One region of the Shewanella sp. GD04112 genome, then DNA from elsewhere that is predicted to be linked to it. Evidence: predicted binding sites of a transcription regulator. Region 1 holds the regulator's gene; the other holds the start of a gene.
What was found. The regulator ArgR, encoded in region 1, controls arginine synthesis, uptake and breakdown. The targets are predictions, from matches to a motif close to ANTGAATANNTATTCANT.
Positions count from the first base shown of each region.

Region 2: argA (amino-acid N-acetyltransferase) is a predicted target of ArgR. The motif match lies at 6,977-6,994, and genes of this name have one in related genera.

Region 1 is NZ_JAOEAL010000001.1:4,125,374-4,140,339, reverse strand. It holds gene ggt (gamma-glutamyltransferase) at 1-807, shown strand, start outside; gene N7386_RS18185 (Dyp-type peroxidase) at 1,014-1,955, shown strand; gene N7386_RS18180 (LysR family transcriptional regulator) at 2,019-2,921, opposite strand; gene N7386_RS18175 (NAD(P)-dependent oxidoreductase) at 3,041-3,673, shown strand; gene argR (transcriptional regulator ArgR) at 3,884-4,354, opposite strand; gene mdh (malate dehydrogenase) at 4,645-5,580, shown strand; gene N7386_RS18160 (DUF393 domain-containing protein) at 5,661-6,050, opposite strand; gene folM (dihydromonapterin reductase) at 6,261-6,980, shown strand; gene N7386_RS18150 (5-formyltetrahydrofolate cyclo-ligase) at 7,090-7,767, opposite strand; RNA gene ssrS (6S RNA) at 7,775-7,955, opposite strand; gene zapA (cell division protein ZapA) at 8,071-8,373, opposite strand; gene N7386_RS18135 (UPF0149 family protein) at 8,599-9,174, shown strand; gene ubiH (2-octaprenyl-6-methoxyphenyl hydroxylase) at 9,280-10,503, shown strand; gene N7386_RS18125 (FAD-dependent oxidoreductase) at 10,540-11,763, shown strand; gene gcvT (glycine cleavage system aminomethyltransferase GcvT) at 12,163-13,257, shown strand; gene gcvH (glycine cleavage system protein GcvH) at 13,283-13,672, shown strand; gene gcvP (aminomethyl-transferring glycine dehydrogenase) at 13,795-14,966, shown strand, end outside.
Region 2 is NZ_JAOEAL010000001.1:4,441,776-4,456,741, forward strand. It holds gene rarD (EamA family transporter RarD) at 1-284, shown strand, start outside; partial or broken gene N7386_RS19485 (PH domain-containing protein) at 349-708, opposite strand; partial or broken gene N7386_RS19490 (IS5/IS1182 family transposase) at 1,026-1,148, opposite strand; partial or broken gene N7386_RS19495 (IS5 family transposase) at 1,214-2,194, shown strand; gene N7386_RS19500 (hypothetical protein) at 2,439-2,879, opposite strand; gene N7386_RS19505 (radical SAM protein) at 2,908-3,918, opposite strand; gene N7386_RS19510 (hypothetical protein) at 3,965-4,912, opposite strand; gene N7386_RS19515 (hypothetical protein) at 5,304-5,474, opposite strand; gene argA (amino-acid N-acetyltransferase) at 5,578-6,897, opposite strand; gene rpmG (50S ribosomal protein L33) at 7,221-7,394, opposite strand; gene rpmB (50S ribosomal protein L28) at 7,401-7,637, opposite strand; gene radC (DNA repair protein RadC) at 7,760-8,437, opposite strand; gene coaBC (bifunctional phosphopantothenoylcysteine decarboxylase/phosphopantothenate--cysteine ligase CoaBC) at 8,560-9,789, shown strand; gene dut (dUTP diphosphatase) at 9,790-10,248, shown strand; gene slmA (nucleoid occlusion factor SlmA) at 10,279-10,872, shown strand; gene N7386_RS19555 (S9 family peptidase) at 11,008-12,993, shown strand; gene folE (GTP cyclohydrolase I FolE) at 13,542-14,192, shown strand; gene pyrE (orotate phosphoribosyltransferase) at 14,277-14,924, opposite strand.

The DNA of each region.
Region 1 (14,966 bases):
GATGTTGCGGCCATGGGCTTTAACAGCCCCGAATATGTGCATTTATTCGTAGAGGCTAAGAAACTCGCCTTTGCCGACCGCGCGAAATTCTATGCCGATATGGCCTTTAACAAAGTGCCAGTGAAGGAATTGATTTCGCAGCAATACAATTACGATCGCGCCAAACTTATCGACTTAAACAAGGCGGCTAAGAGTGTCGATGCGGGGAATCCTGCGCTGCAACATGGGGATACTGTGTATCTGACGACGGCGGATAAAGACGGCAATATGGTGTCGCTAATCCAGAGTAACTACCGCGGCATGGGCTCGGGTATGACGCCACCGGATCTCGGCTTTGTATTGCAGGATCGCGGGCAGATGTTCGATCTCACCGAAGGTCGTTTCAACACTTATGCGCCGGGTAAGCGTCCCTTCCATACCATTATTCCCGCCTTTGTGACTAAAGACGGTAAACCTTGGTTGAGTTTTGGGGTGATGGGCGGCGCAACACAGCCGCAAATGCACGCGCAGATCATTGTTAATCTGATTGATTTTAAAATGAACTTGCAAGAAGCGGGCGATGCCCCCAGAATTTTGCACACAGGTTCGACCGAGCCTACGGGTGAGGTGATGAATGACGGCGGCTATGTGAGCTTAGAATCAGGCTTCCCCGTTGAAACCCGCCGTGAGCTAATTAAGAAAGGCCATGTGCTACGCGATGGGCTCGGCGATTTTGGTGGATATCAAGCCATTGGTTTTAATGCCGAAACGGGCGTTTACCGCGGCGCATCAGAGAGCCGTAAAGATGGTTATGCCGCAGGTTACTAAGGCATAATTCGCCTTTGGCGTTATGAGCGCCGAAACTTGCGTAAGACGAATTGACGAGGCGTAATGGCCTCGTCAATTTTTATATTCCAGTCTACAAACGTGTTTACATTACAAAGACGGACAAACTGTGCGTTACTTAATGTCATTTTCAGGTAAAGTTGCGGATAATATTGCCGAAAATGAATCGACAAAAGGGTGATAACCAGATGGATATTCAAAATATGCCGCGTGAACAGTTGGGTGTGTGTGCAGAGGGAAACTTACATAGCGTCTATTTGATGTTTAATGCGAGCGACAACGATAACGTTGAATCGCAATTGCGTCCCTGTATTGCCAACGTTGCGCAGTATATTTATGAGTTGACGGATCAATACTCCGACAGCGCATTCAATGGTTTTGTGGGCATTGGTGCCAACTATTGGGACAGCCTCTATCCCGATGCTCGCCCCGAGATGCTCAAGCCATTCCCAGCAATGCAAGCGGGTAACCGTGAGGCGCCAGCGATCGAATACGATCTGTTTGTGCATATTCGCTGCGACCGCTATGACATTTTGCATTTAGTCGCCAACGAAATCAGCCAAATGTTCGAAGACTTAGTCGAGTTAGTCGAAGAGGAACGCGGCTTTAGATTTATGGATAGCCGCGACTTAACAGGCTTTGTCGATGGCACCGAAAATCCTAAGGGGCGTCATCGTCAAGAGGTTGCCTTGGTCGGGGATGAAGATCCTGAATTTAAGGGCGGCAGCTACATTCATGTGCAAAAGTACGCCCACAACTTGAGTAAGTGGCATAGATTACCGCTTAAGAAGCAAGAAGATATTATCGGTCGTACCAAGCAAGACAACATCGAATACGAGTCGGAAGATAAGCCATTAACCAGCCATATCAAGCGGGTCAACCTCAAGGATGACAACGGCAAGTCGATTGAGATTTTGCGCCAGAGCATGCCTTACGGCTCGCTCAAGGAGCAAGGGTTGATGTTTATTTCAACCTGTCGCACCCCAGAGCACTTTGAGAAGATGCTCCACAGCATGGTGTTTGGCGATGGTGTGGGTAATCATGACCACCTAATGCACTTCACCAGCGCCTTGACGGGTTCTTCTTTCTTCGCCCCAAGCTTAGATTTTTTGATGCAGTTCGATAATTAAGCCTTCGCAAACCGCGATTCAACGCACTGAGCCTTAAAGCCTCAGTGCGTTTTGTTTGTGGGCTTAACTCGCCGTCGTCCACTTACTGAGATCCTGCTGCCACTGCTGGGCGGTAAAATCGATAAAGGCGCGCACCAGCGCTTGTTGATAACTGCGGGAGAGATACACAGCCCAAAGGGTTTGCCCTGGCGCCGTGTATTCGGGGAGCACTTCTTGTAGTTGGCCGCTGGCCAGATAGGGATTGGCTAAGTCGCAGGGCAAGTAGGCAATGCCATGCCCGCGCAATGCGGCGCTGACAAGTACTCCCATTTCATTGGCCATCAGATTCCCCATAGGTTTAATCAGCTCACTCTGTTGCTCCTTGAGTAGCTGCCAATGTTGCTGTGAGCTATGGATAAGGCAATTATGGCTGAGCAGATCGTTAGGGACGGTTAGTGGCTCGGCTTGAGCCAAGTAACTGGGCGCGGCGCACAGCACGGCATCTATGCTCATCAGTTTGCGGGCAATCAAATTCTCATCGGGTTGCTCGGTATAGCGCAGTGCCACGTCCACCCGCTCATCCACCAACTGGGCAAAACTGTCCGACATTAACAGCTGAATATTGACCTTAGGGTGTAATTTTATAAAGCGATCGACCACATCAAACAGACTGTGCTGCCCAAGCCCGACGGGCGTAGCAATACGAATACTGCCAACTAATTCGGTGTTATGACTATGGGCGCGGCTTTCCATTGCGGCGACTTCGCTCAGCACCCGCTGACAATATTGCAGGGCTTCTTCCCCCTGCAGAGTGAGGCTGACGCTGCGGGTCGTGCGGTGCAATAAACGTAAACTCAGCCACTGCTCAATTTCTTGAATATGACGTGATACCTGTAGGCGACTGAGATCGAGGTGTTCTGCGGCCTTAGTAAAGCTGCCACAGTTGGCCACTTCGATAAAGCTACGCATTGCGGCGATTTTATCCATATATAATTACATCCATTAGTATCTCAATCTGAAACAATCATGCTCATTTATCGATATTTATCACGTGAAGTGTCGCAAGTAAACTGGTCTCAATTTAAATCAGTAGCGAGACTTATCAAATGAAAATTGCAGTATTAGGCGCATCAGGTTGGATTGGCGGAACCATTTTTAACGAGGCGCTGAGCCGTGGCCATGAAGTGGTTGCCTTAGTGCGTGACCCAAGCAAGCTTGGCGAAACAGCGGCTGAAGTACGTAGTGTCGACCTGACTTTGCCATTGGAAGCCGACACATTTGCGGGTGTCGATTTAGTGATTGCCGCAGTGGGTGCACGCGCCGAACAGAACCATGGCATAGTCGCGAAGACAGTCAATAATCTATTAGCCGTGTTACCACAGGCAAAAGTGCCTCGTCTACTTTGGGTCGGTGGTGCGGGGAGTTTAGAAGTGGCGCCGGGAGTGACCTTGGTTTCAAGCCCAGACTTCCCGCCCGCTTATAAGGATGAAGCCTTGGCTCAAGGTGAGGCATTGAAGGCATTTCGCGCCGCCAATACTATGGTTAACTGGACTTTTGTCAGTCCAGCGGCAGAAATTTACCCAGGCGCCAGCGAAGGTCCTTACCGTTTAGGCGGCGATAGCTTCTTTACCGATGCGAATGGTCAGAGCAAGATTTCAGTGGCCGACTACGCCAAAGCCATGCTCGATGAAGCGGAAAACGCGGCTCATCCCAATCAAAGGATCAGTGTGGCCTACTAAGGCTGACGATCTTAGAACTACCGGCTAAGTCGACGAACTAAGGTTTGTAAGCTCGGGGTGACGAGTCTTTGTTCTAAGTTCGCGTCATCAAAGCCAACAGATAGGTCTTATGCTGTAACGTAATCGGGACACCAGCCCAGAAACAAGGGCAATGTTGGACTGAAAAGCGTACAGATAAAAGAGAACAGGTCAGCAAGCTGACCTGTTTTTTTATTCTGCGTAGTTGAATAAAGATTTGATGGTTTCCAAGGTATCGGCGATATCTTGGATGCTGGATGGACAAATAAAGATAGTGTCGTCTCCGGCAATGGTCCCCAAAATCCCTTCAGGCTTACCGATGGAATCCAATAAACGGGCAATTAATTGCGCTGCGCCAGGGCTGGTGCGAACGACAATCATGGCTTGGTTATGGTCAACATCGAGCACTAAGTTTTTTAATGGGCTGCCTGCGGTAGGCACGCCTAGTTCGGCGGGTAAGCAATAAACCATCTCCTGCTTAGCATTGCGGGTGCGTACTGCACCGAACTTGCTGAGCATCCGAGACACTTTCGATTGGTTAATATTGCTAAAGCCTTCTGCTTGTAAAGCGGCGACAATTTCACTCTGGGAGCCAAAACGCTCCTCTTTTAAAATCGCCTTAAAAATTCTAACAAGGTCATCCTGATTCTTGGTCGTTTGCATAGTCTTATTCTTTATTCAAAAAAACAGGCGTATTTTGAATAGTTTTGGTCAAAGTGTCAACAAATAACCATTATGGCTGAATAAAAATGCAGTTTACGGATGGCTGGATAGCCGTGTTGTCGCTATTGATATTGGACTAGAGTAAATATTCAACATTGGAATGCTCAGTTTCGCTAAAACTTTGTCTCCACGACTAAGGGATAATTGAAATTAACGTGACATTCCAGTAATGTGACGCCAACGGAAATTAGATCCATGTCACACATATCCGAGAAATAACGGAGATAACTATGAAAGTTGCTGTACTTGGTGCTGCTGGTGGTATCGGCCAGGCTCTCGCCCTACTGTTAAAAACTCAATTACCTGCGGGTTCTAAACTGTCTCTATACGATATCGCACCGGTTACTCCGGGTGTTGCGGTTGACTTGAGCCACATCCCTACTGCGGTTGAAATCAAAGGTTTTGCTGGTGAAGATCCAACGCCTGCACTGGAAGGTGCTGACGTTGTTCTAATTTCTGCTGGTGTTGCGCGTAAGCCTGGTATGGATCGTTCAGATCTGTTCAACATCAACGCAGGTATCGTTCGTAACCTGATCGAAAAAGTGGCAGTGACTTGCCCTAAAGCCTTAGTGGGTATCATCACTAACCCAGTAAACACTACTGTTGCTATCGCAGCAGAAGTGTTGAAGAAAGCCGGTGTTTACGACAAGAACCGTCTGTTCGGTGTGACGACTCTGGACGTTATCCGTTCTGAAACTTTCATCGCTGAGTTAAAAGGCTTAAACGTTGCTGACGTTAAAGTGAACGTCATCGGCGGCCACAGCGGCGTGACTATTCTGCCATTACTGTCTCAAGTGGAAGGCGTGACTTTCTCTGATGAAGAAGTCGCTTCTCTGACCAAGCGTATCCAAAACGCGGGTACTGAAGTGGTTGAAGCTAAAGCTGGTGGCGGAAGCGCGACTCTGTCTATGGGTCAAGCGGCTTGCCGTTTCGGTATGTCTCTGGTTCGTGGTCTGCAAGGCGAAGCTAACATCGTTGAATGTGCTTACGTTGACGGCGGCAGCGAGCACGCTGAATTCTTCGCTCAACCAGTGCTGTTAGGCAAAAACGGTATCGAAAAAGTACTGCCTTACGGTGAAGTGAGCGCATTCGAAGCTAACGCCCGTGATTCTATGTTAGATACGCTGAAAGGCGATATCAAACTAGGCGTTGATTTCGTTAAGTAATCTATCTGGATTATGAGAGAACGGAGCCTAATGGCTCCGTTTTTTTATGCGCTAAAATTGAGTCCCTACTTGGGGCAAAGCTACTTAGGCAGTTGGCATTGATTGTCACAGCGCGCCTTGCCCGTCAGTAAGTAAGAGATGCGGTATCTGTGCTTGGCGAATCTCAGGTAGCACCAATCCGCGATAGGTTTGATAAGCGGTAAGCGTAGCACTTGTACCCAAGGGCGGGTTCCCGTTAATCCCCAGGCTTTGCAGGTGACATCGAGCCCAAGCAAAATCTCTCCTGTCGCCGTTTCACCATGAAGAATGGTGTTGGCATACTCTTTATCGATATAGCCGAATCGAGAGCTAAAATGCTCGGCATTAAGATCCACAAGTTCGATGCGATCATCGAGATCGCGCGCTTTAAGCTGGCGCATTTCGGCGCTACATAAAGGGCAATTGCCGTCGTAAAAAATTCGCAGTTCCATAGGGCTTCCTCGATTAAGCTCGCCTCGAGTATACGCGGGCGCCATCATTTTAGATCTAAATCGTGAAGCCTTTCATACCTTAATGATTAGGCGCAAGACAATAAAGACAGTAACATTCTGCGTATTACACTGTTTTATTGATGATTTAGCTAACTAGATTTGCCCTGCATTTAACGCATAGCTTAGTGCTTGGCAAATAACAGGATGGATATGACAGCTCCCATTATTATCACTGGCGTGGGTAAACGTATTGGCTATGCCCTCGCGAAACACTTGCTCGCCCAAGGGCACAAGGTGATTGGCACCTATCGCAGCCATTATCTTAGCATTGATGAGTTACAGTCTTTGGGCGCGACTTTAATCCAATGCGATTTTTACGATAATGCGCAGCTCCAAAACCTGATTGAGCAATTGAGCCAATACCCCAAAATCCGCGCCATCATCCATAACGCTTCTGACTGGCTGCCAGACAACAGCCCAAGCCTTGCCGCCCATGAAGTCATGCAGCGGATGATGCAGGTGCATGTGAGCGTGCCCTATCAAATGAACTTGGCCTTAGCCTCACAGCTGCGAGCTGGGGCCGAGGGTGAGATTGGCGCCAGCGATATTATCCATTTCACCGACTATGTGGCCGAAAAGGGCAGTGCCAAGCACATGGCTTACGCGGCCAGTAAGGCGGCGCTGGATAACTTAACCTTATCCTTTGCGGCGCAATTAGCGCCCGAGGTCAAAGTGAACGCAATTGCTCCGGCGATGATCCTCTTTAATCCGAGCGATGATGAAGCCTATCGGCAAAAGACCTTGGCTAAGGCCATCTTGCCAAAAGAAGCTGGAAATCAGGAGATTATCGCCTTAGTGGATTATCTCTTGGCGAGCCGCTACGTCACTGGTCGCTGCTACAATGTCGATGGTGGGCGGCATTTAAAGTAAAGCTGCGTGATAGCAGTGAACTTAATCAAGTACTGGGTTTAAAAAAGTAACTGGATTTAAAAAAGTCGCTGGATTTAAACGAATAACTCGGTTGATTCGATTAAACGGCCTAGTCGAATTGCCATTCGCTGCTTGGGGTAATGATAAAGGGCAAAGGTACATCCCAATGCTCGCAGGGCAGGGCTGTCACTTGCTGGCAATCATGGGCGTAACCCATGGGTAGAGGTTTACCTTTGCTATGCCAATTGGCTAGCGTTCTGTCGTAATAGCCGCCGCCCATGCCCATACGATTACCTTTGATATCAAAGGCAACCAACGGGGTAATCACCACATCCAGTCGCTCAATTGGCATAACGCTACGCACATCCAACTTAGGCTCTAAAATACCAAATTGATTCGGCAGCATTGGCGAGTCGGCGTGGTAATGCAAAAACAATAATTGCCCTGCATTGAAGGGGTGGAGCCGCGGCAGATAAGTTTGAATGCCCTGCTGCCAAAGTGCCTCGATAAGCGGGGCGGTTGCCAGTTCGCCATCGTGGGTGAGATACAGCGCGACATGCTGGGCATTCAGCGCGCTCAGTTTTTCGAGCATTCGCCGACTGGCGGCAAGGTTAGCCTCGGTTTGCACCTCGGTCGAAAGCGAGCGGCGAGCCAAGCGGATCTGTTTGCGTAATTCGGCGCGGCTTAGATTTGGGTTGAGAGTGGTGGTATCGATTTCAGACTGAGTGCCGTGTGGCCCATTGGCTGTTGGAACCGAAGTGTTCGAGACAGGCGAAGTGATAGACATAAATAAGATGCTCCCCAGAATGCCGCTACCGGTGTAGCCCTTGAACCGTAGGTTCAAGGCGGGTAAATGATTACCTCCTAAGGCTTCTCGGTACGAGCCGAGCATGCTCAATGTCAGTAAAGCATTCACCCTGAGATCAAAATTATCGGCACAGGGACATTACCAGTTGGCCTGCACCCCAGGGAGCAAAAACGGTATTGAATCGCTAAAATCTTGGCTTAAAAAGTATAGGCCAGTTTAGCCATTCACTGTGCAACTCTTCTCAGATTGATGGTGCGTGGCACCGAGTGGCACAGTCTAAATCTATTTGGTTGAACGCTCAACTAAGGCGTTTTCCAAGGTTGACTGCAACAGGCTGATGCGGTCATCCATTTGTTTCATATAGTGCTTATTCTTTTGCTTTTCTTGGTACAACTCGTGTCCAATATTCAGCGCCGCCATAATGGCAATTTCTTCGCGGCTTAAGCTATTAGTGCGATTTTTTAAGGTAGTTAGCTGCTGCTCAACCCCTTGCGCCACAACGCGTAGGGCATCTTCCTGACCTTTCGGGCAGGCGATAGAGTAGGTGCGCCCTAGCAGGGTGATTTCAACTGCACTATTACTCATTCGAAGATGATCCTTTCGTTGGCATCGATAGGGCGGACTATATAGGGCTGATATTAAAAGTGCAAGGTGAGCCGCCGATGGATTGCACATTCGCCGTTTTGTTTGCTGCTTGTGTGAGCAGTTGCCGGAATTTTTATCTTCGCCCCCAAGAATGCCGGATCAGAGTTGGTTCAAGTCTTTATCTCTGCTAGCATTGCTGCTGGAAAATTCTGATTGGAACCTGATATGGCGACCCCTCCTTCGTTACGTATCGACAGCTTAAAAATCGCCCTCGATGCGGCTGAAATTGGTCAGCATCCCGTGGAAGTGCACGGTGCCCTTGTGGGGTTAATCTGCGGTGGCGTAGATCAAACTGGCGATCTGTGGATTAAACCTTTATTTGACCTGATGAATGATGGTCAACCTTTACCAGCGCCTCTGCATCAATTGGTGTGTGAGCTATTCCAAGACTCGGTTGCCCGTTTAGGCGACTTTGAGTTTGGCTTTATGCCACTGCTTCCCGAAGAGGAAGAGCCGTTAAGTCAACGCGTTGAAGCCTTATCACTGTGGACGCAAAGCTTCTTAACCGGCATCGCGATTATCCAGCCAAAGCTGAATAAAGCCTCGGCCGAAGTGCGTGAAGTGATCAAAGATCTGGCCGAGATTGCTCAGGTTGAGTTTGACGTGACCGAAGATGAAGAATCGGAAACGGCTTACACGGAGTTGCTGGAGTTTGTCCGCATTGCCGCCATTTTGTGTTACTCCGAGTTTGGCCCAGAGCCGAGCCACGGAGAGGGCGACGATCCTGCGGTGATCCACTAATCGTAGAAAGATAAAGGCGGAGCGATTCCGCCTTTAATGAGTTTTAAATCTAACATCCTGATGGCGAAACGCTTTTAGCCATGCCATAGCTTGAATGAGAACCCCATGACGGTAGCAGAGCACATGGATAATTCAGTTCAAAATGTCGATATTGCCATTGTTGGTGGCGCCATGGCGGGGGCGACCCTCGCGCTGGCCTTAGCGCGTTTGTCTGGCACTGAAAAACCTTTATCTATTGCCTTAATCGAGGCGCATCTTCCCGATAATAGCCACCCCGGCTTTGACGCCCGTTCCATCGCCATTGCCCATGGTTCCATCTTCGAGTTATCCCGTTTAGGTTTATGGCCGAAACTGGCGCATTTAGGCACGGCGATTAAGGATATCCACGTATCCGATCGCGGCCATTTTGGGATGACGGAACTCAACGCCAGTCAGTTCCACTTGGATGGGCTGGGCCAAGTCGTCGAGCTGGAAAGAGTCGGCCAAGTGCTCTTTAGTGAGCTTCATAAAACTCAGGTTAAGCTCTTTTGCCCTGCCAAACTGTCAGAGTTAATTCCGGCTAACGAGAGTCACACCCTAGTGCTCGATTCCGGCGAGCGGATTTGCGCCAAGCTGGTGGTTGCGGCCGATGGCTTGCAGTCTAAGGTGCGCAGCAGTTTTAATCTGCCCATCACTCAAGTGGCGTTTGAGCAAACCGCGATTATCGCCAATCTACAAACCGATAAGCCGCATCAGCACTGGGCTTATGAACGCTTTACCGAGACTGGCCCACTGGCATTATTACCGATGGCTGATAGCCAAGGACAGCCGCGTTTATCCCTCGTCTGGGCGCTTGACGATAACCGCGCTCAAACGATGCTCACAGCGCCCAAGGCCGAGTTTTTAGCTGCGTTGCAGCAAGCCTTTGGCTATCGCGCTGGGCAGTTTATCGACGTTAGTGAGCGCCATGCTTATCCGTTAAATCTGTCCTACATGCCAAGGCCGATTCACCATAGATGCGTGTTTATCGGTAATGCGGCGCAGACTCTGCACCCAATTGCAGGGCAGGGGTTTAACTTGGGTCTTCGGGATGTCGTCAGCCTGCTCGATGTGCTGCAACGCGCGCTGGCGCAGGGTGAGGATATCGGCGGTGTCGCCGTTACCCATGGCTATTTGCAGGCCCGTGAGGCGGATAGAAACAGCACTATTCGCAATATTGAATTTTTAGTCCGTGGCTTCTCTAACCAATACTGGCCCTTGGCCCTTGGGCGTAATCTGGGATTGCGTCTGTTATCTTGGTTCCCGCCACTGAAAACCCCCGTTGCGCAGAAGGCGATGGGCTGGAAATAATCATTACTGGTATCGCAACGCGAAAAGGATGTACCCATGTTAAGTTCACAAGCCTATGACATTGCCATTGTGGGTGGCGGCATGGTGGGACTCGCCACCGCGATAGGATTGGCGCAGGCCAACTTGAATGTCGTCGTGATCGATGCCCAAAGCACCCAAGCCGTAAGCGGTGAGCCAAGGCTTAGGGTCAGCGCCATCAACAAGGCGAGCCAACGTTTGCTCGAGCACCTCGGCGCTTGGCACTATGTCGATGCCAGCCGCGCGACGCCCTATCAAAAAATGGCGGTATGGGATAAAGACGGCTTTGGTAAAATCGCCTTCGATGCCAGCAGCATCAGTGAACCTAGCCTTGGCGCCATTATCGAAAATGATGCCATCAGCTACGCCCTCGCCAAGCGTGCCAGTGAATTTGACAATATCACCCATATCGAAAACCAACGCATAGAGCGTATCGCCTTTGGTGAGCGCGAAGCTTGGTTGACCTTAGCCAATGGCGCCGAGGCTGACATCGAGAGCGTCAGTGCCGCACTGGTGATTGCCGCCGATGGTGCTAATTCTTGGGTGCGCGAACAATGTAAGATCCCGTTAACCTTCTGGGATTATGGCCACCATGCGATCGTGGCGACCATTCGCAGCGAAATGCCGCACCTTGCCACCGCCCGCCAAGTGTTTTTGCAGGACGGCCCGCTGGCCTTCTTGCCCTTATATGAAGAAAACCTCTGCTCCATCGTCTGGTCAGTGCCGCCAGAGCGCGCCACCGAGTTACTCGAGATGGCGCCAGAGCAGTTCGAGCGCAATCTTACCGCCGCCTTCGATGGCCGCCTCGGCATTTGTAAGCTTGAGAGTGAACGCCAAGCCTTCCCATTGCGGATGCGCTACGCCCGCCATTTTGCCCGCCACCGTTTAGTGCTCGCGGGGGATGCGGCCCACACCATTCATCCATTAGCTGGCCAAGGGGTAAACCTAGGCTTCCTCGATGCCGCCAGCATTATCGAAGTCATCGGCGAGCTACACGAGGCGGGTAAAGATATCGGTGATTATGCCCAGCTGCGCGCCCTTGAGCGTTGGCGCAAGGCGGATGCGATGGAGATGATTGCGGCGATGGAAGGCTTTAAGCGCCTGTTCGAGGGGAGCAATCCCCTTAAAAAAGCCATTCGCGATCTGGGACTCAACCTCGTTGATAATGTCGCTGGGCTGAAAACAGTGTTCATGCAACAGGCCATGGGCAATAAGTCCTCACTCCCCAAGTTATGTCGCTAGCCTCGGTTGCGCTAATGTAATCATAATTGCTGATAATATCAGCGATTTGATTGCAGGCTGCGCAAATCTCGCTTTCGTATGTAAAAAAATTACATGTTAAAGATGAGAAAATCTAATGACACTGGCTTCGGATTAGAAAAATCTCCTGTATACAAATTTGTGACGCAAGGTATAATTTCGCCGCATTTTAGACCCTAGTACTTATACCAATCACGATAAATATCTGATCAATTCAGAGCAAATCAGGCGTTGCAGTGACAGACGCATTGATACAGAAAGAATCACCTTTCAAATTGATGCATCGTGGAAGTGAAATGCCGATTAGCCAGATATTTAGCCGGATTTGTATCACCCTACGCTAGGCAGAGACCTGAAAAAGGCCGCAAAAAAGGGATAACAATGGCTAATAAAACTGTTCTGTTTAACAAGCACTTAGAATCAAACGCTAAGATGGTCGACTTCCACGGTTGGGATATGCCCCTCAACTATGGTTCACAAATCGAAGAACACCACGCCGTGCGTCAAGACGCAGGGATGTTCGACGTGTCCCACATGACTGTGGTTGATGTGACTGGAACCGACGCTTGTGCATTCCTCCGTAAGTTGCTGGCAAACGATGTGGCCAAACTTAAAGTTCCTGGTAAAGCCTTATACGGCGGCATGTTAGATGACAATGCCGGCATCATCGACGACCTGATCACTTACTACCTGACCGACACTTTCTACCGTGTTGTCGTCAACAGCGCGACCCGCGAAAAAGACTTAGCGTGGATCGCCAAACAATCCCAAGGTTTTGATGTCACTGTGACTGAGCGTCCTGAGCTGGCGATGATCGCCGTTCAAGGTCCTAACGCTAAGGCCAAAGCCGCCGCCGTATTCAGTAGCGAGCAAAATGCCGCCATCGAAGGCATGAAACCTTTCTTCGGTAAGCAAACCGGTTCTCTGTTTATTGCCACCACAGGTTACACAGGTGAAGTGGGTTACGAGATCATCGTGCCAGAAACTGAAGCCGAAGCCCTGTGGCAAGCTCTGTTAGATCAAGGCGTTAAACCATGTGGTTTAGGCGCTCGCGATACATTACGTCTCGAAGCTGGTATGAACCTCTACGGCTTAGATATGGACGAAACCATCAACCCGCTGGCCGCCAACATGGGTTGGACCATCGCATGGGAGCCAACTGACCGTGACTTTATCGGTCGTAAGGCGCTTGAAGCCCTGCGCGATGCGGGTACCGACAAATTAGTCGGTCTGGTGATGGAAGAAAAAGGCGTGTTACGCCATGATATGCCAGTATTTTTCATCGATGCAGCGGGTGTTGAGCAGCAAGGCGTGATCACTAGCGGTACTTTCTCGCCAACATTGGGCTATTCTATTGCGATGGCGCGTGTTCCTAACTCGATTGGGGATACGGCGGAAGTCGAAATGCGTAAAAAGCGCGTGGCTGTTAGAGTAGTAGCGCCAAACTTTGTGCGCAACGGTAAACAAGCATTTTAAAAAAACGGAACAAGGAACAAGAACAATGAGCAATATTCCGACAGAACTGAAATACGCCTCTTCACACGAATGGATCCGCAAGGAAGAAGACGGTAGCTACACTGTGGGTATCACTGAGCATGCTCAAGAGCTGTTAGGTGACATGGTTTTCGTTGAGCTGCCAGAAGTGGGCGACACTGTGACTGCAGGCGACGACTGTGCAGTGGCAGAATCAGTGAAAGCGGCTTCTGACATCTACGCGCCAATCTCTGGTGAAGTGATTGCCGTCAACGAAGCACTGGAAGATTCTCCAGAGCTCGTAAACAGCGACGCTTACGGCGAAGGCTGGTTCTTCCGCGTTATGCCTTCAGATGAATCTGAAGTTGACGCTCTGCTCGATGCAGAAGGTTACCAAGCTGTCATCGACGAGGAATAATCGTCGACGCTAACGAAGCCCCAAGGGGCTTCGTTTGTTTTAGCGCAAGTTTGACATAACAATAGCCCGTTTATCAGTACCCTACAGTTCTGAGCTACGGCAAATCTGGAACAAGGTTTATCATGACCAAGCAAACCCTCACTCAGTTAGAACAGCACGATTTATTCTTACGTCGCCATATCGGCCCGGATAGCAGCCAACAACAAGAAATGTTGAACTACGTTGGTGCTGAGTCTCTGGACGATCTGACTGCGCAAATCGTGCCTGAGTCGATCCGTTTAAGCCAAGAGTTGAGCATTGGTGATTCCTGCGGCGAAGCCGAAGGCATTGCTTACATTCGTGGTTTAGCCAAACAAAACCAAGTCTTCAAAAGCTACATTGGTATGGGTTACTACGGTACCCAAGTACCTAATGTGATTTTACGTAACGTCTTCGAAAATCCAGGTTGGTACACGGCGTACACGCCCTATCAGCCAGAGATTGCTCAAGGCCGTTTAGAAGCCATTCTAAACTTCCAACAAGTGTCTATGGATTTAACCGGTTTAGATTTAGCCTCTGCTTCACTGCTGGACGAAGCGACTGCTGCCGCCGAAGCGATGGCGCTGGCTAAGCGTGTGTCTAAAGCCAAAAAAGCCAACATCTTCTTCGTAGCCGATGACGTATTCCCACAAACCTTAGACGTAGTGAAGACTCGCGCTGAGTGTTTTGGTTTTGAAGTGGTGGTAGGTCCTGCCCATGAAGCAGTAAACCACGAACTGTTTGGTGCCCTGTTCCAGTATTCAAACCGTTTCGGTCAAATCACTGACTTCACAGACTTATTCGCCGAATTACGCGCGAAAAACGTGATTGTGACTGTGGCTGCCGACATCATGGCATTAGTGTTACTCAAGTCACCGGGTGCCATGGGCGCCGACGTGGTCTTCGGTAGCGCGCAGCGTTTCGGTGTGCCGATGGGCTTTGGTGGTCCACACGCGGCCTTCTTCGTGGCCCGTGACGAGCACAAACGCTCTATGCCTGGCCGTATCATCGGTGTGTCAAAGGACACCCGTGGTAACCGCGCACTGCGTATGGCGATGCAAACTCGTGAGCAACATATCCGCCGCGAAAAAGCCAACTCAAACATTTGTACCGCGCAAATTCTGTTAGCGAACATGGCGTCTTTCTACGCCGTATTCCACGGCCCACAAGGCCTGAAAACCATCGCATCACGCATCAACCGCTTCACCGATATCTTAGCCGCTGGCCTACAAGCTAAAGGCGTGAGCTTAGTGAACAACACTTGGTTCGATACCAT
Region 2 (14,966 bases), 320 kb from region 1:
CGGCGAATATGCTCACCAACGATTGGCACCTTAATTTATTGTTGATGGCAGCCGGGATTGTTACCACGATTCCACTATTGTGTTTTGCTGGTGCAGCGGTACGCATTCCATTGTCTATGCTCGGCTTTTTCCAATATATCGGCCCGAGTATTATGTTTATCCTCGCGGTAACCTTATTCAATGAACCCTTCGATGCCGAGAAGAGCATCACCTTTGGTTTTATCTGGAGCGCCCTGCTAGTGTTCACCTTCGATATGGCTTATAAACGAAAAACGGCGCGATAACATCACGCCGTAGCCCACAGTCACAAAAGTCGGTCATGGTTAAGTGAGCGTATAACTTAACCGCCTACTTTTGTAACTGGGCTAAAAACTTCTCGCCCTCGGGCACAGACAAGAGCAGATTGTAGCCTCGTGTCGTTGGCACTAACACTAGCTCGGATTTATCCGTCACTGCCACAAATGCCTTGCCCTTCCCCTTCAAATTAAACCAGCCAAGTTGATACCCTGGCATACCTATACCATTGGTTTTAAAGCTGGGTACCAAATCCGCCTCCAGCTTCAAGTCGATAAGACGCGCCTGCTCGACCAACAGTTCGGAACGCGCTAATTGCACTTTATAGAAGGGAATATCGAGTTTTAGCTCGGTGTCGGTTAGCGCGATTTCAGCATTATGGGATTGATAAAACACCCAAGAAAATCCGCCAATTGTAGGAGAGGAATAAAGTTTCATACTAAGCAGTCAAGTAACCCTGTTTGTACCGTTTTAAATGATACTCACCCAGAAATAAAGATTCATACTAATTCCTACTACAAAGTCTGAGTCACGCTACAACTGAGTAATAAAGTATCATACTGGTTGTCTTGGGCATCCACAGAGAGAGCGGTCCCATTCAAACACGTTTCTGGACATAAACGTGATAGACCCTTTGCTCTAATTTTGTCATTTCGGATTACCCAAAGTATGGCACCACCTCACAGCTTGCTGTCCATAACAGTAGAAACTCTCAATTGCGCCAGCCCGCCTTGTTTGTTTTGCTTCCACTCGGCTATCGCTTCTTCATCAATCCAAAAGGTTAAAGAACCACGGTTTATTAAGGCTTTGTTGTACTGCGTCCAGTTGGTTGTTTTGTAACGAGGTTTAGGGATGATGCGAATAAGTCCCTGATATGAGATCATGTACTCATCCAGTTTGCCAAGGAACAGGTCAGCTCATGGAACATCAACTCACATTTGCCGATAGCGAATTCTCCAGTAAACGCCGTCAGACCCGTAAGGAAATCTTCCTGTCTCGGATGGATGCGATTCTTCCTTGGGCAAAACTCCTTGCTGTTATCGAACCTGTTTACCCTAAAGCTGGCAATGGCCGCCGTCCTTATCCATTGGAAACCATGGTGCGTATCCACTGCATGCAGCACTGGTACAACCTAAGTGATGGTGCCATGGAAGATGCGCTCTATGAAATTGCATCAATGCGCTTGTTTGCACATCTATCCTTAGATAGCGCCATGCCTGACCGCACGACCATCATGAATTTTCGCCATCTGTTGGAGCAGCATAAGCTGGCCCGTAAGATACTCAGCACCATAAACCAATGGCTCAGTGAATGCGGTGTCATGATGACGCAAGGCACGTTAGTTGATGCAACGATTATCGAAGCGCCGAGCTCAACTAAAAATAAGCAAAACCAACGTGACGGCGATATGCACCAAACCAAGAAAGGCAACCAATGGCACTTTGGGATGAAGGCACATATCGGCGTCGACGCCAAAAGTGGCTTAACCCACAGCTTGGTGACCACGTCAGCGAACGAGCACGATTTAAATCAGCTGGAAAACTTGCTACACGGTGAAGAACAATTTGTGTCAGCCGATGCCGGTTATCAAGGCGCAGAAAAGCGCAAGGTACTTGCAGATAAGAAGGTCGATTGGCTGATAGCAGAACGTCCGGGCAAAGTCAGAACCCTCAAGCAACATCCACGTCTCAATAAAGTGCTCATCAGAACTGAGTAGTTGAAGGCTAGCATTAGAGCTAAGGTAGAACATCCATTCCGCATCATTAAGTGCCAATTTGGCTTTGTGAAAGCTCGCTATAAAGGCTTGGTGAAAAACGATAATCATCTGGCGATGTTATTTGCGTTGGCCAACATCGTCAGAGTGGACCAGATGTTACGCTATGAGCCGAAGACTACCTAAAATCGGGTAGAAGCCAGAAAACTGGCTAAAAGTGGGATAAAACTGCTGTTTTTTTGCCCAAGACGGGAAAATCGGTGCGGAAAAAGTAGAGGAAGAAACTTCGGTGAATTTAAACCGCAGCGTACTGACTTAATCGCAGGTTCCTTAGGCATGAGGCTACGACGATTAATGGGTGTAGCCGATCAGATCGTAGCTTATTGATTTAGTTTCATCGATTTAAGCAACAAAGCCAATCCAACCGACATTAGGAGGTTAACTCTTTAAGCGTTTGATATAATTCCAGCGGCTTATTAGTTCCAACTACGATTGAAACACCTGAGCGAAAGTCAATTTTAACTCCTTGGAAGCCTGATATATTGTATATAGTTCCTTCAGATGAAATTCGTACTCCCCAACCACAGTACCACTTATTTTTTACCATAGTCACTTTGTTAACATTTGAAAGATCAAACCTCTTTTTAAATAGACCAACTCCGTAACTTAAAGTTAGTTGTTTATCTTCAACACTCACTCTTAACTTGAAGGTCATTAAAAGAACAATACTTAATATAACTATTAAAATTATAAAGTCGTTTTCGCCTTTAAATTCTTGCATACCGAACTTGTTAATCGCAAAAACTGATGCCAAAGTAACGAAATAAATTATAAAAAAAGGATACCCTATTTGATTATTTAAGTAACGCATGAACAACTCTCCTTTATAACAAGTTTTTCTAGGATATACGTTTAGACATGAACTCATTAGCATGGTATTTCATAAGCACGTTTGGCATATACTTCTCATAGTTTTCCTTTAGTGCCGACACAATTTTAGGATCTTTGTGTAAATAAACACAAGATTGACAGTTGTGAGAAACTGTACCAATGGAGTTTCCTATGTATCCACTACCCATTAATTGTTCAATTATTGAAGTTGGGCCGTCAACTTTAATCCAAATTTTCAAAAAATCATTCAATTGCTCATCATAGGCTTTTCTCAGAGCGTCTTTATCACCGATATTACCGATTTTCATCTCAGGAATGTGCTCAAAAGTTAAACCACAACACCCAGATATCCTGCCATGAGGAGTGACAACTAAATTAGTGAATATTTGTTCGCAACCCTGCATCAAATCTTCTTGATGAATTTGCACACCTCTATCTACATAATCTTTTTTGAAAGGCATCCAAGTGTTATTTTGAATCTTCAGATTTTTAGTAGATACTAATTCCGATATCACTGGATTTGCCGCGATGGTTTCCCTACAAGATGAGGTTTCAGTATCTTTTTCAACTGTTATCATGGTCCAAATACCTAACTCTGTACATGCTTTGGCAGCGTTAATAACCGAACTAAGAGGTACGTACTCTTGATGGTCAACCCCCGTACTGAAGTTAATTTCACTTAATCCAGCGTCTTTTAACTGTGCAACAATTTTTCTTGCATTCGAAAGTGTATTACCCCAATAACCATTTGTTACGCAACGCGATTTCTTTCCATTTAATGTTACAGCTTGAATGCCAGCATAAAGGTCACTTTTAAGAGTAAAACATTCGCCCCCACTGAACACTATTACCTTAAGATCAGGGAATGAGGTGCAGCCTGAATCAATTATCTCCAAAATTTCAACTTTAGATAATCTAGATTTCAAATTTGGATTGGACTCAAAACAACACTCTTTACATGCTGCTGTACATCTATAAGTAGGAAGAATGGTAATTGTATTTGGAGATTGTTGATACATATTATTCACCAATAATTTAAGGATAAGGAAACTTGTCGTCATGCCTTTACTTTAAATTTGGCAGCTTAATAGTATCCAGCTCATTAATAGCAGATTGAATTATATAATCAAGATTATCTTCATTATCGATTAAACCAAGATTGTACGCCGCAGTATAAAAAGCTCGCAATTCACTCTTAGCAATGTCTTTATAAATATAATCACTTAAATTAGGAATGCCTGATGCTTGTGCTGCGGAAAATGCTACCCCTTTGTTGTTAGCAATGGTTGTGTTTGACAATGCTACTTTTCCAAACTCGCTGTCTCTAACATCTGGATTATTTGGTAGTGAATAAGGATCTTGAGAACCCCAAACATAAGTCCCTGCATAAACTACCAAGATCACCGCAACAGCAACGTTAGTAGCAGCAACGGCATTAACTGCAACTGCAACTGCAGAAATGCACGTAACACAAGCCTGAGTATAGTCACCTTCATCGCCTAATCTGACTGAAGATAAGTTATTAGTCAGGAATAGTTTCTCATATTCACTTTTATTTTGTTCAATATAGAATTGATATTGAGGCACCAGCTTTGAAAAGTCATCTGCATTAACGAGATTATAATCAACCAACAATTGGACAAAATTGTCATAATCTCTAGTACTGCTTGCTTCTCTAAATCTTGGGTCACTCACCACTTCTAGAAATTTAACACTTGGGTTGGTATCTATTTCTGATAAAGATATCCCCATCTCCTTAAGAATTTCCTCTTTATTATAAATGTAATCTTGAGCATATTCTGGATCTGAATACATACGCTGAATATGATTACTAATTGCTAAGTTTTGCTCTGTATTTATAGGTAGCCTTATAAGGCTGCTTTCTTCAATTTTTGGAGGCTGTTCAGACAAGCTATCTGGTGTGCCATATAAGCCATCTGAATCATGTGCAATGGCTTTTACTGGAATAGATAAGGCTGCAGTGCCTAATATAGCAAGAGGTAGTTTTTTCATTTTAAAATCCATTTATTAATAATATCCATCGATAAGAAATTAAGAGATGAAATTAAAATTGTCAACATCTTTTTTTCTGAATTCGGGAACTAAATCTGTAGCTAGTGATCAGATCGAAATCACTCACAATCTAATTAGTCAACTACTATGCCAAAACTGAATCGCCACTGATATCGTAGACACTTTTTGCATTACTAAAATTTAGCCAACAGGCCAGTACTAAGCAGAGCTAGTTAAGTCATACGAATTAAGGAATGGGGCAGAACTTTCTTAGAGCCATAGCATCCGTAATCAAAAAAGGCAGCGTACCGATTGGAGAACGCCGCCTTATAGTATGACACTTTAATACTTAGTATGAATCTTTATTACTTGGTATGAAACTTTATTCTACTCACACACCAATCATTACTAACAAGATGCCTAAGCTCGCCGATTTAGCCACTTTCGGCATAGGTTTAACCCACAACATCCACAGTACGCCTGCTAAACCTAACAACAAGATAATAAAGCTTAAAATTGAAGTTTGAGTCAGAGGCGCGAGGGAGAAAAACTGAGTCACCATGGTGGGCAGTCCTTAAGGAAGAAAAGCTTAATCTGCCAACAAAGACATATTATGTCAACAAAAATGCCAGCGCTAGGCTGGCATCTTATCAAGCATAAAAAGCTTACAGATCAAGGGCGAGAATTTTAGAGCGGCGCTGATAGTTATACAACTGCTTTTTCTTCTGCGGCAATGCATCCACATCTTCAATCACAAAGCCATGTTCTAAGAACCAGTGAATGCTGCGGGTAGTCAAGGCAAACAAACGGGAATAACCCCGATGACGCGCCTGACCTATGATGTTTTTCAGCAGCAGACTGCCCCTATCCGCATCGCGATAATCTGGATGCACCACTAAACAGGCAAACTCACCGGCGTTATCCTCCTCGAACGGATACAGGGCCGCGCAGCCAATCACTAAGCCGTCTCGCTCAATCAACATAAACTGCTCGATCTCAATCTCAAGCTGCTCACGGCTTCGGCGCACTAAAATGCCTTGCTCTTCCAGAGGACGGATTAAATTCAATATGCCGCCAATATCGCTAATCGATGCGCGGCGCAGGCGCTCAGCGCTTTCTGTCACGATTTGCGTGCCTATGCCTTCGCGGGAGAACAACTCCTGCAGCAAGGCACCATCATCAAGATAGCTAACCAAATGACAACGGGGTACCCCATTACGGCACGCATCAATACTCGCCTTGAGGAAAGCCATCGTGCCCACACAGGCAGAACCTTGCTCAGCAAGTTTAGTCAGAATATTTTGCGCATCATTTGGCATTAATTCGGCAATCACATCGCCATTGCGATCGAGGATGCCATTTTGCGAACTAAAGCCAATCATCTTGTCGGCCTTAAGCTTGATAGCAACCTGAGTGGCAATCTCTTCGGCCGTGAGGTTAAAGCTTTCGCCAGTGACGGATGCAGCAATCGGCCCCATCAACACGATACAGTGGTTATCGAGCTGACGCTTAAGCCCTTGAGTATCGATACGGCGCACTTTGCCGCTTAGACAAAAATCCACACCATTATCGACGCCCAGTGGCTGAGCAATCACAAAGTTACCGCTGACTAAGTTAATTTGCGCACCTTGCATCGGCGTATTGCTTAAACTCATCGATAAACGCGCGGTAATATCAAACTGTAATGCACCCGCGACTTGCTTAATGACTTTGAGTGAGTCTTCATCCGTGATACGTACACCTTCGTGGTAGGCGGGTTCAATCCCATTGGCGGCTAACGCTGCATCGATTTGCGGCCTCGCGCCATACACCAACACCACTTTAATACCCAAACTGTGTAACAACGCCACGTCATTCAAAATGCCGCGAAATTGATTTTGTGCTAAAGCCTCGCCACCCAACATCACCACAAAGGTTTTCCCTCTATGGGCATTGACGTAAGGGGCAGAATGACGAAATCCATCAACCAGTTCAGTGGTACGCACGCGTTGTTTACACCTCATATTTGAGCTGGCAATGCCAACATGACACACCAGGAGTGAATGACTAAAACACGCGTATAGTATTGCATTTTAATTCACCAATAAAGAATTTATTCTCATTAAAATGCAGTTTTAATACAATAAAGTGCTTATATTTTCAAAAAATTGCATTTTTGATAAATGATCACATTTTTTTAACTCGATGTGATTTAGCTGCACTGGCCAAGTATGGGACAGATTTATCTCAACTTGATGACTTGAAGCCAAAAAAAGACCAAAAAAAAGCCCCTTAGATAAGGGGCTTTTCTCGAAACACTAAACAAGGATTACTTGATTTTTGCTTCTTTGTAGATAACGTGCTGACGAATAACTGGATCAAATTTTTTGATTTCCATTTTTTCTGGCATGTTACGCTTGTTTTTTTCAGTTGTGTAGAAGTGACCAGTTTTAGCTGTAGAAACTAATTTGATCTTCTCACGATTACCTTTAGCTTTAGCCATGATCTATTACACCTTCTCGCCACGGGCACGAAGTTCAGCAACAACAACTTCAATACCTTTCTTATCGATCAGACGGATACCTTTAGTAGATACACGTAACTGTACGAAACGTTTTTCTTCTTCTAACCAGAAACGGTGGTTTTGCAGGTTAGGTAAAAAACGACGACGGGTCGCGTTTTTTGCGTGCGAACGGTTGTTACCAACCATCGGCTTCTTGCCAGTAACTTGGCATACTCTTGACATGTCAGTCTTCTCCAAAAAACAATTTTAACGCTCGAGCATTAATGTACCTCGTATGGCCGTCGCCCGAGGCACAAAGAGGGCGCATTTTATACACGATCATAGAGGTAAGATCAAGCGTTAGATTAATTAATCCAGCCTCGTTCCGCGAAGGAAACTATCTCTCGATCACCAACAACCATATGGTCCAGTAAGGATACGTCTATGGTTGCTAACGCATTTTTTAATCGCTCAGTTATTCGTCTGTCAGCCTGACTGGGCTCGGCAATACCAGACGGATGATTGTGACACACTATGACGGCAGCAGCCTTTTTCTCCAGCACTAGGCTCACCACTTCACGTGGATACACCGAAGCTGAATCTATTGTTCCGCGGAATAATTCGACGAATTGAATCACTCTATGCTGGCTATCCAGCAGCAAAATTGCGAACACTTCATAGGAGCGGTCAGCTAATTGTCTCATTAAATAATCCCGAGTTAAATCGGGATTTGTCAAAACCTGACCTCTCTGCAGGTTTTCTTGTGCCACACGCCTCGCTAATTCAGCCGCGGCTTGAAGCTGGGCGTATTTTACAGGTCCCACGCCCGGAAGTCGACACACCTGATGCTTTGGTGCGCAAAGTAAGCTTCTTAATCCACCAAATTCATGAATGAGTGAGCGCGCAAGGTCGACCGCATTCAAACCGCTCAGCCCATTTCGCAGTAAAACGGCCAGTAATTCTGCATCCGAGAGATGGGCGGCGCCTTTTACTAGTAATTTATCCCGCGGGCCTTCGCCCTCGGGCCAATCCTTAATCGCCATACGACCTCCCTGTCAGCGCGAATTTTCACTTTAGACAAGTATGGACGAGATTTTTTTGAACTGGGACAGTCACGCCAATTAGTCGCTTTGTGGTATGGTTGGCGACATTATTTCAATCTCGGATGATGTCTGTGAGCCTGATAACGAAAAACGTCCTACTGGGTATTGGTGGCGGCATAGCGGCCTACAAAAGTGCGGATTTAGTGCGCCGCTTAAAAGAACGCGGCTTTGATGTGCGCGTGGTGATGAGTCAAAGCGCCATGGAATTTATTACCCCTCTCACTCTGCAAGCCTTATCAGGCCATCCCGTGGCATCAAGTTTACTCGATCCGGCTGCCGAAGCGGCAATGGGACATATCGAGCTCGCGCGCTGGGCGGATTTGATGATTATTGCCCCCGCCACCGCGAATTTACTGGCCCGTATCAATGCGGGCATGGCGGATGAGCTTATCACCACCACTTGTCTTGCGACCGAAGCGCCGATAGCCCTGTGCCCCGCGATGAATCAACAGATGTATCGCAATGTCGCAACCCAAGCCAATTTAGCGAGTTTACAAGGCCGAGGTTATACCCTGTGGGGCCCCGCCAGCGGCAGCCAAGCCTGCGGCGAAGTAGGCCCTGGCCGTATGCTCGAACCGTTAGAAATCGCAGAATTAGCCAGTCGCTTTTTTGCAACAAAAGATGTCTATGCTGAACAGGAAACTCAGCCGCTAGCGGGCCAGTCGGTGCTCATTACCGCAGGACCAACCCGCGAAGCTATCGATCCGGTGCGTTATATCTCTAATCACAGCTCAGGCAAGATGGGATTCGCCTTAGCTAAAGCCGCCGCCGACATGGGCGCCGCTGTGACCTTGGTCTCAGGTCCAGTAAATTTAGCCACCCCTGAGGGGGTGACGCGAATCAATGTCGAATCCGCGCAAAACATGCTCGACGCTGTGATGGATAATGTTGATAAAAAAGATATTTTCATTGGCTGCGCGGCGGTTGCCGACTATCGCGTCAGTGATATTGCGGACTGTAAGATCAAAAAGTCCGCCGAAGAAATGCAACTTGCGCTGGTGAGGAATCCTGATATCTTAGCGACGGTCGCAAGCTTGGCAACCCGTCCTTTTGTGGTGGGATTTGCCGCCGAAACCCATGATGTAGAAACCTACGCCCGCGATAAACTCAAACGCAAAAACTTGAATATGATCGCCGCAAACGATGTATCCGTTGCTGGCCTTGGCTTTAATGCCGATGCCAATGCCCTGCGTGTATTCTGGCCGCAGGGGAGTCAAGATTTGCCTGCTACCGATAAGCTCACGTTGGCTCGGCAATTACTTTCGTTGATAGTGAAAGAAAAAACAAAATAAATGAAAACACCGATTGAATTAAAGATCCTCGATTCCCGTATTGGTTCTGAATTCCCCTTGCCCGCCTATGCCACGCCTGGCAGCGCGGGAATGGATCTTCGCGCCATGATAGATACCACAATGACGATAGCCCCAGGTGAGACTCAGTTAATCCCGACGGGCATCGCCATCCACGTGGCAGACCCAGGCCTTGCCGCCGTGATCCTGCCCCGTTCAGGCCTTGGTCATAAGCATGGTATCGTACTCGGTAATCTGGTTGGGCTTATCGATTCAGATTATCAAGGTCCCTTGATGGTTTCTTGCTGGAACCGCAGCGATACCCCATTTACGTTAGAAATTGGTGATCGTCTCGCACAACTCGTGTTTGTTCCTGTAGTACAAGCACAATTCAAACTCGTTGATGAGTTCGACAGCTCAGATCGTGGTGAAGGTGGATTTGGCCATTCTGGCACTAAATAACCAGCATCGATATTGAGCAAGGATACTGCAATGGCTGTAAGCCCAAAAATTAATCGTCGTGAACACATACTGCAATGCCTAGCGCAAATGCTAGAAACCAGTCCAGGACAACGTATTACCACCGCTAAACTCGCCTCTGAGGTCGGTGTATCGGAAGCTGCACTCTATCGCCACTTTCCGAGTAAGGCGCGGATGTTTGAAGGGTTAATTGAGTTTATTGAAGAGTCACTACTCTCCCGCATCAACATCATCATGGACGATGAAAAAGACACCATGAGACGTTGCCAATTAGTGCTACAACTGCTGTTGATTTTCGCCGAGCGCAACCCTGGGATCTCTCGGGTACTCAATGGCGATGCACTCTTAGGTGAAAACGAGCGTCTACGCAGTCGTATCAGCACCCTATTTGCCAAAATTGAAACCCAACTCAAGCAAATTCTGCGGGAAAAAACCCTACGTGAAGGGAAAGGCTTTAATTTAGATGAGGCTATTTTAGCTAATTTGCTATTAGCCTTCGCCGAAGGGCGAATCGCCCAATTTGTGCGCAGCGAGTTTAAACTCAAACCAACGCAGCACTTCGATGAACAGTGGCGCTTTATTCAGCATCAGCTGTTACAAAGCTAATGATTTTTCAATACAAAGGACGGTAATCACCGTCCTTTCTTTTATCCCCTACTTCTTGTATCGGTATTTCTTTTGTTTTAATCTCAAATAAACATTTTCAAAACAAAAACCACAATAATATTACAAGGATGTCAGATGAAATCTTTGCCATTTGCTGCATTGGCCGTAATTTGCTTGCCTATTATGTCTTTCAGCACATTCGCGGCCGAAACCTCGGCGACAAATGCCCTATCACAATCCCAATTATTTAGCCGAGGCGATGAATACGCGAACGTAAAAATATCTCCTACTGGTAAATACTTAAGTGCAATTACCAGTGTCGAGGGTAAAAATGTACTTATAGTATTGGATGCTCAAACCAAAAAACTGCTGAATGCGATTCGCTTTCCAAGTAATGCACAGGTAGGCACCTATGAGTGGGCCAATAGCGAACGCATTGTGCTGGCAAAAGAATACCTTAAGGGCTGGACCGATGTGCCCCAATACTACGGCGAATTAATGGCGGTCAACGCCGATGGTTCTCGCCCTAAATATTTATTTGGTTATAACAGCGGCGAGCAACAAACCGGCTCGAATCTCAAGAAAAATACACCTATAAGTGCTACCGCCTTTATTCTCGATCCCCTGCCTGATGACGAGCGTTATATGTTAGTCAATGCGATCCCATGGGGTGGTGCCCCGAACTTTAGTGAAACACTTCAGGATGTTTACCGCGTAGACCTTTTTAGCGGGGTTCGTAAACGTATAACAGGCTCCCCCATTGGCCGAGCACGCTTTATGACAGACCATGAGGGTGAAGTCCGCTTTGTGGCAGGGGAAGATGGCAAAAATATCACTAAAGTCTTTTACCGCAAAGATGGCGAATGGGTAAACACCGATAAACTTAACCTTGGCTTAAGTGATTTTACGCCTATCTCTTTCGCTGATAATAAAAATATCATCTATGCTGCCGGTCGCAAGGGTACTGAAACCTTAGGCGTCTATCGCATCAACCTCGAAACAGGCGAGAAGGCCGAGATCATTCAAGATGAGGTGGTTGATCCCAGCAACTTCTGGATCAATGGCACCAATAAGCAGCTGTATGCCGTTGAATTTGAAAATGGCTATCCCAGTTATGCCTTTGTCGATAACAACGATAGCCACGCCAAACTACTCAAGGATTTAATTGCAGCTCTACCCGGGCATCAAGTACGGATTGTCAGCGAAACCCGTAATGGTGAGCAACTGGTGGTGATTGCATTTAACGACCGCAATCCCGGTGATTACTATGTGTTTGATACGAAAAAGCTCAAGCTAGAGTATCTAGCCACCGCCCGCAAATGGCTCGACCCAGAGCAAATGGCGGAGGTTAAACCTATTAGTTTCACCAACCGTGATGGCCAGAAAATCCATGGCTACTTAACCTTACCCTTCGGCAAAGAAGCCAAAAATCTCCCTTTGGTCGTGAATCCCCATGGTGGTCCCCATGGCATTCGTGACTGGTGGGGTTTTGACCCACAAAACCAACTACTTGCTCAAAATGGTATGGCGGTGTTGCAGGTTAACTTCCGTGGCTCAGGTGGTTATGGCGAGCGTTTCGAGCAAGCAGGCTATCAAAAGTGGGGATCGGATATTCAGCACGATATTATCGATGCAACTCAATATGTGATTGATCAAGGCTTTGCCGATAAGGAACGGGTGTGTATCGCAGGAGGTAGCTTTGGCGGCTATAGCGCACTACAAAGCGCCGTATTAGCACCCGATATGTTTAAATGCGCGGTTGGGTTTGCCGGTGTGTATGATCTGGAGTTGATGTTTGATGAAGGTGACGTCGCCAGAACACGTTCAGGCACAAGCTATCTTAAGGACGTGCTTGGCCAAGACACAGCCACCCTAAAAGCCATGTCTCCCTCTGAGAACGTTGCTAAATTAAAAGCGAACCTTTTACTGGTGCACGGTGGTGACGATGAGCGAGCGCCGATTGAACAACTCGAATCACTCGAAAAAGCCCTCAAAGCCCATAATTATCCCTATCAAAAACTGGTGATGGATAACGAAGGCCACGGTTTTTATAACGATGAGCATAGAGCCAAGTATTACGATCAGATGCTGAGCTTCTTAAAAACCAACTTAAAACTTTAGCACTCACTAAAATAACTAGAGCATGTTGACGTTTCGAGATTAAATTTTGTTAGCTCTGGCAAGCACGTGCTAGCGAAACGAGGAATGATGTGTCGTTATTCTACTCAAATGACGAGCGGCTCTTATGACAGAAAGTCAGAGCAAGGGCTTGCCAGACGAACCCTTCGGGCGGCATTTGGCTGGCTTTTCTGCCGCGTTATCGTCCGTTTATGTAGAATAACTACACTGCACGGACTTTGCCTTGCATAAAAGCCAGCCACATTGCCGCAAAAATAACCCTGAAACGTCAACACGCCCTATTATCTTCATCAAGATAATGATGTTTTAGCACCCAGAGGAGCCGATAATCGATAAGGACTATCGGCTTTTTCATCTTCAGCGTGAGCGTTTTTTGGTATGAATTATCCGCAATTCGCGCTATTCTCCCCCACCTTGTTCTTACCCAGATAAGAACCAGTCGATTTGTACCTGAGTTCACCCATTGTACAAACTCAGTTTAGGGTGCTAGGTTTTCAGTGATAGCCGCTACTGCAGTAGTGGAGGATAAGATGGCATTAAGTGAAGCAGCAGTAAAAGTACAAGCCGCCCTACAAGAACGCGGACTTGAAACCCCCATGCTCCCCAATGTGTTTACGCCTGAAGAGCGTAAGGACAAGATTGAATTCCATATGAAGGAAATCCTGACATTAATGTCGCTGGATCTTTCCGACGACAGTCTTGCCGATACTCCACGCCGCATCGCCAAAATGTATGTCGACGAAATATTCTCCGGCTTAGACTATGAAAATTTCCCGAAGATCACTGTCATTGATAACAAAATGGGCTTCGATGAGATGGTGCGCGTGCAGGATATCAGCCTGACCAGTACCTGTGAGCATCACTTAGTCACTATCGATGGCACAGCGACGATCGCTTATATTCCACGTAAGAAAATTATCGGTTTATCAAAGATTAACCGCATAGTGCGGTTCTTCTCCCAGCGTCCACAGGTGCAAGAGCGCTTAACTCAGCAAGTGTTAGTTGCCTTGCAAACCTTGCTCGAAACCAAAGACGTAGCCGTGAAAATGGATGCGGTGCATTACTGCGTCAAATCCCGCGGCGTGATGGACTCCACCAGCTCCACCACGACCACCGCCTTAGGGGGCATTTTTAAATCTAACCCCGCCACCCGTGCCGAGTTTTTAAATCAATCCAAATAAGCTGTTAGATTTAATCAGGGCATAAAAAAACGCTGCCATTCTTATTGAATCGCAGCGTTTTTGTTTTAGCGGTTTATAACCTCATTATGCCTCGATGCCATACTGCTCACGGTACTGGCTTACCGCTGCCAATTGCACTTCCATACCCGGTTTTTCTGACAGGTAGCTGATCAGATCGGCAAGCTTGATGATCGCCACAATACCGCAGCCAAAATCACGCTCAACCTCTTGGATGGCCGACAGTTCGCCCTTGCCTTTCTCTTGTCTATCCAGCGCGATTAATACGCCAGCCAGCTGCGCCTGATGGGCCTCGATGATTTCCATCGACTCACGAATCGCCGTACCTGCGGTGATCACATCGTCCACCAACATTACACGACCTTTAAGCTCGCTACCGACTAAGCTGCCGCCTTCACCGTGATCTTTTTTCTCTTTACGGTTAAAGCAGTAGGGAATATCGATATCATGGTGTTCGCACAAGGCCACCGCAGTCGTGGTCGCAATCGGAATACCTTTGTAAGCCGGGCCAAACAACAGATCGTATTCTATGCCTGAATCCACTAACGCCGCCGCGTAAAAACGTCCTAAACGCGCAAGGTCTCGTCCAGTATTGAATAAACCCGCATTAAAGAAATAAGGACTGATACGGCCCGATTTAAGGGTAAACTCACCGAATCGCAGTACCTGACGCTCTAGGGCAAATTCAATAAACTCACGTTGATAGGCTTTCACAATCTCTCCTTACGACTTTAACGTTCTATTTTTATTGGGTTA